One region of the Paenibacillus sp. GM1FR genome, then DNA from elsewhere that is predicted to be linked to it. Evidence: riboswitches for the same ligand, from Rfam matches in the RefSeq annotation. Region 1 holds a riboswitch; each other region holds the start of a gene.
What was found. Region 1 has a riboswitch for thiamine pyrophosphate ahead of PAEAM_RS09995 (thiamine phosphate synthase). Riboswitches for the same ligand answer to the same signal wherever they lie in the genome.
Positions count from the first base shown of each region.

Region 2: it holds a riboswitch for thiamine pyrophosphate, as region 1 does, so the genes downstream of both, thiC (phosphomethylpyrimidine synthase ThiC) here and PAEAM_RS09995 (thiamine phosphate synthase) in region 1, are expected to answer to the same signal.
Region 3: it holds a riboswitch for thiamine pyrophosphate, as region 1 does, so the genes downstream of both, PAEAM_RS15530 (ABC transporter substrate-binding protein) here and PAEAM_RS09995 (thiamine phosphate synthase) in region 1, are expected to answer to the same signal.
Region 4: it holds a riboswitch for thiamine pyrophosphate, as region 1 does, so the genes downstream of both, PAEAM_RS12165 (ABC transporter ATP-binding protein) here and PAEAM_RS09995 (thiamine phosphate synthase) in region 1, are expected to answer to the same signal.

Region 1 covers NZ_MKZL01000011.1:949,104-952,249, reverse strand. The annotation lists gene thiO (glycine oxidase ThiO) at 1-605, opposite strand, end outside; gene PAEAM_RS09995 (thiamine phosphate synthase) at 623-1,285, opposite strand; TPP riboswitch at 1,512-1,621, opposite strand; gene PAEAM_RS09990 (ABC-F family ATP-binding cassette domain-containing protein) at 1,696-3,146, opposite strand, start outside.
Region 2 covers NZ_MKZL01000007.1:59,347-62,492, forward strand. The annotation lists gene thiC (phosphomethylpyrimidine synthase ThiC) at 1-1,237, opposite strand, end outside; TPP riboswitch at 1,622-1,735, opposite strand; gene PAEAM_RS04355 (IclR family transcriptional regulator) at 1,884-2,627, opposite strand; gene PAEAM_RS04360 (alpha/beta hydrolase) at 2,987-3,146, shown strand, end outside.
Region 3 covers NZ_MKZL01000021.1:36,389-39,534, forward strand. The annotation lists gene PAEAM_RS15520 (VOC family protein) at 1-206, shown strand, start outside; gene PAEAM_RS15525 (NAD-dependent epimerase/dehydratase family protein) at 224-979, shown strand; TPP riboswitch at 1,124-1,236, shown strand; gene PAEAM_RS15530 (ABC transporter substrate-binding protein) at 1,544-2,584, shown strand; gene PAEAM_RS15535 (thiamine-binding protein) at 2,847-3,137, shown strand; gene PAEAM_RS15540 (ABC transporter permease) at 3,137-3,146, shown strand, end outside.
Region 4 covers NZ_MKZL01000012.1:92,335-95,480, forward strand. The annotation lists gene PAEAM_RS12155 (S-layer homology domain-containing protein) at 1-355, opposite strand, end outside; gene PAEAM_RS12160 (radical SAM/SPASM domain-containing protein) at 621-1,496, opposite strand; TPP riboswitch at 1,715-1,817, shown strand; gene PAEAM_RS12165 (ABC transporter ATP-binding protein) at 1,977-2,741, shown strand; gene PAEAM_RS12170 (ABC transporter permease) at 2,731-3,146, shown strand, end outside.

The DNA.
Region 1 (3,146 bases):
GATGTGTTGATCCCCTGCACGCCGTGTTCGTTTGCTTGCACACGTATATCCTGTATGTCCTCCATAACCTGTGCTCCCAATACTTGAGCGGATTCAGCATATGCCTTTGTTAGATGGACTGGAAGAATCTCACTCTCGTAAGGTCTGTAGTAGGCTCCATACGTATCTCTGTTAAGCCATGGTGCCTCCTGTTGCACAACGGAACGATCCCACCACACCTCATCAGCAGACAACGCAGACTTCCGATTATTCTTATAGCTGCTTAATTCACTGTATGAACGAAAAGGAGTTAGGAATCCATGGCGTTGCAGACCAACCTCTACATCACTGAGGGTAGCCATTAGTACCTTTTGCTCATGAAGTAACTGCCTGCTCTGCCTGGCAAGCTTAGCCATCAAAGGATGAGCAAAATCCTCACTGTCTGCCGCCAGCATTCCAGCAGCTGCGCAAGAAGTGCCTCCTGCAATCGCCGAACGATCTACCAGCAGTACATCCTGTCCACGGGAAGCAAGCTCATACGCAATGGCACATCCAACAACGCCTCCACCTACAATAATCGTTTCTGCATGAATCTTATCCGGTCTATCAGTAATGATCTTTTTCATCCTCTCATCTCCTTGATTCAGCGGCTCAGACTTTCTGTAGCAACGATAGCCTGCCTTAATAATGCAGCCGCCCGATCCGGGGAATCGCTCGCCCATACATTCGAAATCACAGCGACTCCCTGTGCGCCTGCAGAGCGAATAGCGTGAATGTTTCCCGGTTCGATGCCCCCAATCGCCATGACAGGAATGGAGACACCAGAGCACACTTCAGCCAGAGCATATAATCCTCTTGGTTCAAGATCAGGCTTACTGTTGGTTGAGTAGACATGCCCGAAGAAAAGGTAATCGGCTCCCCGTTCTTCAGCGATTTTTGCCTCATCGATTGAATGAACAGATACACCCAGACGAAGTCGCTGCACATTGCTTATAACAGCAGGGTTATAGTTACGTATCGCATCTTGCCCCCAATGTACACCGCCATAGATGTCATTCTGTGAAGGCAGCTCTGAACCATTGATAACGATGCGACAAGATGGAACGCCAACACCGCGCAGACTTTCAGCCCAACCGATCTTTTGTTGCCACGGGAGTTGTTTCTCTCGTATATGGATGTAGTCCACCCATGGCCAAACGTCCTTTGCAGCTTTTACAAAAGATGCTTGATTCCCTACACCCGTAGATACAACATGCAGTTCAAATGATCCGTGTACACGTACATGAGAAATTACCGTACTTTTCATCTCCTTCCATGCGTGAATGCTATGAAAACACAAAAAAGCCACTCCCGTAGGGGAGTGGCTGCGTATTAATTATAGGACCAGATGACTGACTGATACATACAGTTCATTTCGTGCAATAAAGCTATAGACCTTATAGCCATAACGTTATACACGCAACTGCATGTTTCAATTTACTAAGCAGACGGTTGAGATCCTTTTGAGTTGCCGTTTGCTCACGTCATTCACTGAAACGCGCTCGCCACTTCCCTACGCTGGTATGATCCAGATCAGGTGCAAAGGGTCCGGAATCGCATTCTTCCATCTCAGCCACATCGTGCGGCCCCCCTAGTGTTCATATGAAGTTGTAGCCTATGTTACCATAGAAGGATTTTTTTGTCACCGTTCATTTCTATTAGCGTTGCTTGAATTGTCTAATTTTTCTCAGACCATTCTTCAACATTCCATGTTTTGGTAACCCAACCCTCGTAGAAATCAGGTTCATGAGATACCAGCAACACCGTTCCCTTGAATTCTTGCAAGGCACGCTGTAACTCAGCTTTAGCTGTGACATCCAAATGGTTCGTCGGCTCATCGAATAGAATCCAGTTGCTTTCACGCATCAAGAGTTTGCATAAACGAACCTTGGCTTGCTCTCCACCACTCAGCATGTTAAGCGGACGGGTAATGTGCTCATTTTTCAACCCACAGCGAGCGAGATGACCCCTGACTTCATTCTGGGTCAAATGTGAAAACTCATTCCAGACATCCTCAATCGGCGTGATATTCCCAGCACGAACTTCCTGCTCAAAATATGCCGTTTCGAGATAATCTCCCAAAAAGGTTTTTCCACTGAGTGGAGATATTCTTCCCAAGATCGTCTTCAGCAGTGTCGATTTACCCACACCATTACAGCCTACGATGGCAATTTTCTCACCACGTTCAATCGTCATTGTCATTTTAGGTAGCAAAGGATACGTATATCCAATTTCAAAATCAATACCCTCAAAGACCGTTTTGCTGCTCGCGCGGGCATCCTTGAATTTGAACGTTGGTTTGGCCGCTTCATCTGGACGATCAATTCGATCAATCTTGTCCAGCTGCTTCTCCCGGCTCTTCGCTCGACCTGAAGTGGAAGCACGTGCCTTGTTACGCTGAATGAAATCTTCCTGCTTCTTGATGTACTCTTGCTGCTTCTCGTACGCATCAATATGCTGAGCTTTATTCATATCGGCCATCTCCAGGAACTTGTTATAGTTCGCTGCATATCGCGTTAATTTGGCAAACTCCAAATGATAAATGACATTTACGACTTCATTCATGAATTCCGTATCATGGGAGATTAGAAGAAATGCGTGCGGGTAGTCCTTCAGGTAACGTGACAACCATTCAATGTGCTCTACATCCAGATAGTTGGTCGGCTCATCCAGCAAAAGAGCTGTAGGTTTCTCGAGCAGAAGCTTGGCAAGAAGCACCTTGGTACGTTGTCCACCACTTAGAGCTGCGACATCCCGATCAAGACCAATTGCGGACAAACCAAGACCATTGGCCATCTCTTCTACTTTTACGTCAATCAGATAGAAGTCGCCCTGCTCCAGTTGTTCCTGAATATCGCCCATCTCTTCCAGCAACTGTTCCAGCTTATCTGGATCTGCATCTGCCATCTGGTCCGTAATATTCATCATTTCTTTTTCTAATTCAAGCAACGGAAGGAATGCATCCTTAAGAACGTCACGAATAGTTTTGCCTGGGGTAAGCTTCGTGTGCTGATCCAGATATCCATAACGGACCTTAGGTGTCCATTCCACTTTTCCACTATCTTTAAGCAATTTACCGGTAAGGATGTTCATTAATGTGGATTTACCCACACCATTGGCACCAACAA
Region 2 (3,146 bases), on a different contig from region 1:
GACCTTCGATCATCACCTGCACATCATGCTTCCATGCGATCTGCGTCAGTTCCCCGAGCGTAGCCAGTTCCGCCATCTGAGCTTCATCGTTGGCATCGTAGATACTGCCTGGACGAAGTCCATCTCCCAGCGAAAACGCCACATCATACCTTTTCATAATCTCGCAGATTTCTTCAAAATGGGTGTACAAAAAATTCTCCTGATGATGCGCCAGACACCATGCTGCCATAATGGAACCGCCCCGAGACACAATGCCTGTCATTCGCTTGGCGGTCATGGGGATATAACGCAGCAGTACACCTGCATGAATCGTAAAGTAGTCCACGCCCTGCTCTGCCTGCTCAATGAGTGTGTCACGGTACAACTCCCAGGTCAGCGCTTCCGCTTCGCCATTCACCTTCTCCAGCGCCTGATACAGCGGCACCGTACCAATCGGCACAGGTGAATTGCGGATAATCCATTCCCGGGTGGTATGAATGTTTTTGCCTGTGGACAGATCCATCACCGTATCCGATCCCCAGCGTACCGCCCAAGTCATCTTCTCCACCTCTTCCTCGATGGAGGAAGATACAGAAGAGTTGCCTATATTGGCATTGATCTTCACATGAAAATGACGACCGATCAACATCGGCTCACTCTCCGGGTGATTGATGTTGGATGGCAGAATGGCCCGTCCACTCGCCAGCTCCTGTCTCACAAATTCCGGTTCCACGCCTTCACGAATGGCGGCAAACTCCATCTCTGCCGTAATGACTCCCTGCCTCGCGTAGTGCATCTGAGTCACACAGCGTCCTGTCTGTGCTCGCAGCGGTTTGCCTCGTAATCCGGGGTACTCTTCAGCGCCAGCTCTCTTCCCTCCGGGCTTCAGTCCGTTATCCTCCGGTTTAACTGTACGGCCTTGGTAAGTTTCGACATCGCCACGCTCTGTGATCCAGCGAGTGCGCAGGGCTGGCAGACCTGCACGGATATCCGCATGAAATTTGGGATCGGTCATGGGGCCGCTCGTATCGTAGACACGCAGCGGTTCGTTATGCTCCACTCCTTGGGGAGTATTCGTGTCATGAAGGGCTATCTCACGCTCCGGTACAGCAATGTCCGGCCGTGAGCCCTGAATGTAGACTTTGCGGCTACCGGGAAAGGGCTGAACCCGTCCGGCCGCTCCTGTTTCTTTTTCCACCTGCTGATCGTTATGTCCCTGCTCCGTCGCTTGTTGTCCCGTTTGATTTCCTGTACTCATGTTCGCTTGTCTCCTCCTCAGTATTCGTCGCTTGTTTGGTTGGAATAGTCATTAGCTCACTTACGTACCTGTCCCAAATCATGCGCAATGCAGAGAAGAAAGAGCGATCCTACACCAGACCAGGGGAGACACTTTTCATGTACAGTTAACAACAGACGGAGGTCACCACAGATCATCGATCTATGAGACTTCCCTCCTCATCCAAGCCCGCTTTTGCAGGTTAGTGAAAAAGAAGCCCATAGAATCCGCGCTATATCGCCCGTTCCCTGTATATAAAAAAGCCGGTCCCCGAAGGAACCGACTTTTATGTCCATCACCAATAATGCACCTTTATGCAGCTCCTTAACGGAGCCCTACAAGGGTCACATCATGTGGTGGTTGTGGTCATATCGCCGATTACTTCCCTACGCTGGTATGATCCAGATCAGGTGCAAAGGGTCCGGAATCTCATGCGATTCCGTCTCAGTCCGGACAATTCGGACTCCCCCAGTAACGTTAATAAGTTGCGGCTTACATAAGCCGCCGTTCATATTCAATGAAGCTGGCTCCGTTGGGCCGTCCATTACAGAGTAGCGCAACCGGAACATAAAAACAACCTTTATATTCCAGAACACCAACCCAATTGGAGAAAAATCTTAACTCAACATCAGGATAACATGAGCCCCATTTGCGTAGCAGCATCCTTCAACACAGGTGCGTATTCATGCAATGTCTCCTGCGAGAGTCGGCTGACAGGCCCTGAGACCGAGAGGGCAGCTGCAATATTGCCTCTGCGATCCATAATCGGAACAGATACCGCGGCGGCTCCCGGCTCACGTTCCTCATAACTCGTCGCATATCCGTTATCCCGGATATCTCCCATCTGCGCCAAATACACCGCCGGATCAATAAACACCGGCCATTCCGGCCCGTTCATCAGTTCTTCACGATCCTCGTCCGTGGCAAACGCCATCAGGACTTTGCTGGAAGCCCCCACAGACAGCGGGAGTCTAACACCAACGGGAGCAACTCGGCGGATCGCCTGATCACTTTGCACCGCCTGAATACGAATCCGTTCACTCCCATCACGCAGGTACAGACTCACGGTCTCCCCCAATCGATCTCTCAGTCGCTCCATCGCAGGCAACAGCAGAATAGCGGGATCATCACTGCGGGACATATGAGCTGACAGCTCCCAGATTCGGATGCCAAGTCGGTACTTCTCTGTTGCTGCATCGCGGATCACGAACCCTCGATCCTCCAGCGTAGCCATCAAGCGGTGCACTGTACTTTTGTGCAGGCCAATCTGGCTGGCAATTTCGGTGAGTCCCAGATCACTGCGTGTGGTAAAACATAATAATATATCCAGCGCCCGTTCCACAGCCCGGACGGTTAACTTGCGATCTTCCATGGCATAATGCCCTCCTCATGTTTCATCACATGAAACTTGGTTACATAAATTATATGAGAAACGGTCTCATCTGTAAACCAAAAAGAGCCAAAATCAAAATAGGCCAACGTGTAAATTTTTCCTTTTTATAAGACTTAATCCCCTGTAATTTACACACTAAGGTAATGTTACCCATATATCTTAAGAACTATATAACAATTGCGTAACAAATGCCCTCAATCAATTGACTTTGACTATACGGGAACATACGATAAAGATATATTACATTAAGATATCGCTCTGAAGCAGGCTCTGAAATCGACGCAATTCTCTTTTCATGTCGTTGTTATCTTCAACTGAACTTCAAAGGAGGGGCATTCATGTATCAATCATCCCAGAGCGAAGCCCCGCTGCAAACAAAAGTGTCCGATCTGCCCTCTTCCCTATCACCGAGGCTGATTCGGTTCAAACATATTATCGTAGCGTTGCTGCTCTCCGTTGTATTTTTTCTACTGTTTTGTTTTATTGCACTGCATGGTT
Region 3 (3,146 bases), on a different contig from region 1:
TTCAAGGATACAGCGACAAGCTGCCTTCCGAAGGTACGGTGCACCATTTTGCCATCCACGTGGATGACCTCGATTCTGAGTACAAACGCATCCAAGCCACCGAAGCCGAATTTATCGATGGAGAGATTATTACATTGCCTAACGGTTACCGCTATTTCTTCATCTATGGACCTGAAAAGGAATGGATTGAGTTCTTCCAGCGCTAAGAATTGGAGCTGATTTCATGAACATTTTAATTACCGGCGCAGCCGGAAAAATTGGACGTGACTTGTCCCAACACTTGTCAGAGACATTTCACCTGCGACTTACGGATTTGAATATCGACAGACTGCATACGTATCAAGGGACAAGCCATGAGATCATGACACTGGATGTGACAGACCCCGAAGCCTGTCAGCGTGCTTGCGAAGGCATGGATGTGGTTGTACATCTGGCGGGAGATCCTTCCCCGAATGCCGGATTTTATGAATCGTTGTTGGACATCAATATCAAAGGTACATTTAATGTATTCCGTGCAGCTAAAGACCAAGGTGTACGAAGAGTCATTCTTGCAAGCAGTGCACAGACGATTGAGGGGTATCCCATAGATGCTCAAGTCTATCCGGACATGCCCACACGCCCACGGAATTTGTACGGGGTTAGCAAATGTTTTGGAGAATCGCTCGCTTCCTATTTTGCGTATACCGAAGGTTTACAAAGTGTAGCAATACGTATAGGTGCATATGATGATTTTCAACCGGACGGACCCGTGCTGGAGGCAAGGGATATGAGCGCGTATATTAGTCCGGCTGACTTGTGTGATTTGATGTTCAAAGCAATTACAACTACCGATCTGGAACCCTTCACCATACTGCATGGGATCTCGAATAATCGGTTTAAACGATTGAATCTGGAAACCACTCAGAAACAGGTAGGTTATGACCCAAAATCCGATGCTTTTGCACTCAGTCAGATTGCCTTATATGATTCGCCACGATAATTATTGAAAATAACACATCCAAGCAGGCTGTTATACATATGTATAACGGCCTGTTTGATAACTTATACGTGTCCCTATCCAGTTCATGACTGGACACGTTCCACCCGCTGGCCTATAATTACACCTAGTAATGCCCGTAACTTCATAGTTTCCCAGGGGAGTCGGAATTGGCCGGCTGAGAGTGTATCCCACCAAGATACTAACCCTTAGACCTGATCTGGATCATGCCAGCGTAGGAATCGGAGTATATCGAAATGGCACAGCCCTATGGCTGAACGCCACCTCTCTAACGCCTGCACGCGTCCCGGAATACGGGGCGCTTTTTTTGTTACTATCAGAAAGTATAAGACTGGAAGCATCACCTTCCTGATATTGCAAGAAAAACTGCCGCTAAACGCGGTCTGGCTTCCTTGAATGACATCGATGGACGTTTTACTTGTTCAAAAATAACGTCATCCGGATCTCAACTGGTATAAATCTGTCGATTTATGCAAGATGATTGGATATGAAGCCAAGGAGTACCCCGTGCCAATCGGCCGGACATACCGAAGGAGAGAACCACAGATGAAATGGCGTAAAACGATGGGATTGTTGCTCTTATGCGTGCTTATGGTAACTGTAGCCGCATGTGGTGGCAAAGAAGCTGCCCCAGCTGGGCAGAACGGCGGCACAAATACGGAAAGCAGCAACGAAGGTGACACTGCCGCCCTGAAAGATATTAAAGTGGTGCTCGACTGGACACCAAATACGAATCATACAGGCCTTTATGCAGCTGTAGATCAAGGTTTTTACAAGGCCGAAGGCTTGAACGTGGAGATTGTACAACCAGGTGCCGGTGGCGCAGATACGATGGTTGCATCGAATGAAGTGCCTTTTGGCGTAAGTTATCAGGAGAGTGTAACTCAAGCCCGCACACAGGGTGTTCCACTCGTCTCCATTGCAGCAGTTATTCAGCATAATACATCCGGGTTCGCCGCTCCGGCGGATCGGAATATCAAGTCACCGAAAGATTTTGAAGGCAAAACCTATGGCGGTTGGGGTTCCCCAGTCGAAGAAGCCGTGATGCAATCCATTATGGAAGGCGACGGCGCCGATGTATCCAAAGTGAAAAACATTAACATGGGTGATGCTGACTTTTTCACCGCAGTGAAACGGGACATTGATTTCGCGTGGATTTTCTACGCCTGGACAGGTATTGAAGCCGAACTGCGCGGGGAACCGATCGACATGTTATATGTGAAGGATTATTCAGATGCACTGGATTATTACACACCTGTCCTCGTAACAAACGAGCAGACGATCCAAAACGACCCTGAGTTGGTGAAAGCATTCCTGAAAGCCACTTCCGAGGGGTATCAATATGCGATTGATCATCCCGAAGACGCAGCGAACATTCTGATCAAGGCCGTACCGGATCTGGATAAGGAATTGGTGCTGGCAAGCCAGAAATGGCTTAGTCCCAAGTACACAGATGACGCCCCGCGCTGGGGTGAGCAAAAGCAGAAAGTATGGCAAAACTACACTGACTGGATGTTTAGCAAAAAACTGCTGGATGAACAGATCGATGTGAGCAAGGCATATACAAACGAGTTTTTACCCCAATAAAATTTCTCATATAAAACGAACTTAAATTTTACACGAGGACGGAGAGGACAGAAATAACGTGAAAAAGCGAAGCGGTCGCCTAAAAGCTTTCTGAAAGAAAGCTGCATCGGAAGCATACGCTATCACCGGATTTTCCCTTTAGAGAAAGGGAATCAAAAAAATCTGGGGATAACAGCGATTGGAAGGTTATTCTGTCATCGAAGTGGCAAGTGTAACAGTCATTAGTTCATTTTATATATCACGAAAGGAGCCGTGATCTCTCATGGCAAGCACACTACTTAGCATTCAGGTTATCCCGAAAACGCCAAATGGCGAGAACTCTTATCCTTACGTTGATCGCGCCATTGAAGTTATTCAGCAATCCGGCCTGAAATATCAGGTGAACGCGCTCGACACCACGATGGAGGGGGAACTAGAGGAACTGCTGGAAGTTGTCCGTAAAATGCACGAGGTACTCGTGGAGGCTGGCAGCCCAAGCATCATCTCCCAGATCAAAATCGCCCATAGCCCTACCGGCTTCAGCATGGATACCCTGACGGAGAAGTATCGCTAATGCCTGCCT
Region 4 (3,146 bases), on a different contig from region 1:
CAAGTGCACCTACATATCCGGCATACCATTGATCTTCCTTTACATCTCTGAATTGACTTGCTTCGACATTATCAGGCTTTAAATTAAGCGCACCGACCATAATTTTTGCTAATTGAGCTCGTGTTACCGAATCGGAAGGTTTAAATGTCCCATCAGTAAATCCTGTGAGTATTCCTTGTTCTACTAATTTGGTTATTTCCGTTTTGGCATACGAATTATCAATATCAGTAAAAGAAGTTTTAGATGTAGCCACTTCTGCCGATACAGATAAATTGATAGATAACATAGAAACAATCAGAGACGTAGAAAGCATTAACGATAGTTTGTGATTAAACTTTTTCCATTTTGAATTCAAAACTAAAACACACTCCTCAGTAGGCTTCTGGTTGGTAAATCCACTAATATATGAATCTTTAGAACTAATACACCTCCTAATCAATAGGATAATAATACCATGCAAATTCATAAAAACAAGATTAATAAACTATGATTTTACAAAAAAGTTGTTATCCTGAATTGATTTCAATTCTTATTATCTAAATAATTTCGCAATAAAGACAAAACGAACCTACCGAAAAAAATATTTTCGGTAGGTTCGTTTTTAAGTGAATTTATATATTCTAGGCTCCGAATCTCTGACGATAACCGCACTTTCGACACAACTCTTCTACAGCTTCGCGTTTGGAGAAGCCATATACCAGATTGTTCGCTCGCTCACCCTCAATAATCTCCGAGAATGACTTCTCGTGCACATTACCCAGGTTAATCACACCCTCGCCATCGAGACAGCATGGAACCACCGTTCCATCTACAAGCACAGCTGCCTGACCGCGAAGTGCATGGCAAAAGCCTTTACCGTCATCTTCAGGTGCATCCAGACTTGGCCACTGGAACTCATGGTCCTGATTCAGGTATACATTCGGGGCAATTTTGACCCCACTGCCTGGAACCACTTTTTCCTCAATGCGGAAATCCAGATTGAATTCACGTTCCAATACTTCAAGGGTCTCCCGATTTCGATTCATCTGAGCATTTGTGAAGTTATCCTGCGTCAGATTCCAAAGTCGGAATGAGATGATGACATTGTGCTTAACGGCCTCGTGTACAAAGGACAAAATATGACGCAGGTATCCGTCACGGTCTGTTGAACCTTCATGCCCATCGAAACTGTGCAGAGAGAAATTCATCTGCCGCAGCGCTGGTTTGCCAAGCAATTTATGCTGAGTCTTGGGCAGCAGTGTACCATTCGTTGTAATGTTCACCTTGAGTCCCTTCTCATGTGCGGAATCGAGCAACAAATCTATTTTGGGATGCAACAAGGGTTCGCCTTTGACATGTAGATAAATATGATTGGTGTGTGGTTTAACTTGATCCAGTATATTGTTGAAGACTTCAGGGTCAATGAATCCTTTGGCACGCTGTGTCTGCGGACAGAAGCTGCATGCCAGATTGCAGATACTCGTGATCTCAATATATACTTTTTTGAACGTTTTCAACTCGGGTCCCCATTCTGCCTAGGAGGGAGAACAATCCCACCTGCATTTTGTGATCCGGCCAATATGCGCCACCCCTATTATATCGGGTTAGGGAGCCCAGGTAAATTGTTCAGTTGTTCGGGTCTGACTCCAAGTTCATCTCAAGAATTCCATCATGCTGCCTCTTTACAGTTCATGTTCAAGTGATATATGCTGAACAGACAACTGCATATCTTGAACTTTTGCACTAGGGGAGCCTTGCGGCTGAGACGAATATGACTATTCGGACCCTTTGAACCTGATCTGGATCATACCAGCGGAGGGAAGTGGAGCGGCCTTTTAGTAAGCGGAATTTTCTCATGTATGTGAAGATAAATTGCTGATTTAACTTACAGACCCACTCATTTCTCCGGAAATGGGTGGGTCTTTTTTTGTTCCTTTTGCAGAGTATAGGATGCCGTTGTTATTCCAGCAGTCTGACATCAAGGGGGTGAGGATCAGATGAACAACCATGTAACCATTGAGAACGTTAGCTTCGCTTTTCCTGAAAAAAAGGATTCACCCGTGCTCGCCAATGTGTCGCTTCAGGTCCAACAAGGAGAATTTGTCTCGCTCATTGGCTCCAGCGGGTCAGGTAAAAGCACACTCTTCAAGCTGCTCGCAGGCTTGCATGAGCCAACCGTTGGCATCATCGATATAGCTGGTGTACCGCAAGGACAACGGCTCGGACGAATCGCCTATATGCCGCAGAAAGATCTGCTGTTATCCTGGCGTACCGTCATGGAGAACTGCATGCTACCTGCCGAGCTTGCACCAGGCCGACAGGACAAGGACAAACTACGAGCCGATATCATCGCAGGATTGGCAAGGTTCGGCTTGTCCGGTTATGAGCAGGCCTATCCAGATGAGTTATCCGGCGGCATGCGGCAGCGGGTCGCATTGCTTCGTACCTTGCTTACAGGCGGGCAGCTCATGTTGCTGGATGAACCCTTCGGTGCACTCGACGCCTTAACCAAACGAGAAATGCATCGCTGGTTGCTCGAGCTGTGGGAGGGCTTTGGCCAAACCGTGATGTTCATTACACATGACATTGAAGAAGCCCTGCTGTTAAGTGACCGTATCATTCTGTTAACTCCAGGGGGGCAAGGTCAGCAGTTGCGGGAGATGACGGTTCCTTTACCACGCCCAAGGCATTCGGACATGATCTACGAACCGGCTCTCGTGCAGATGAGGCAACAACTGGAGGAACAATTGCATGCAAAATGATAGAGCTGAGGTTAGCGTCTGGACGTGGTGTTCGAAGTGGCTCTCGAACTGGTTTTCCCAATATGGTTTGTTTATTATGCTCATGTTCTTATTACTGGCGATCTGGGAAGTGAGTGTGCGTATGGGTTGGGTGCCCTCCTTCATCATTCCTGCACCCACGGCCATCATAGGCTCACTGGTTGAACATCGTCGTCTGCTGTTGACCATCCATCTGCCTGCTACCTTTATGGAGGTTATTGTTGGTTTTGGCTTGTCCATAGTGACTGGAATTACGCTGGCAACAGGCATGCATATGAACCGGTCGATTGAAAAGGCCCTATATCCCTTCATTGTAATTAGTCAGACCATCCCGCTGATCGCCTTGTCCCCCGTATTTATCTTGTGGTTTGGTTACACGTTGTGGAG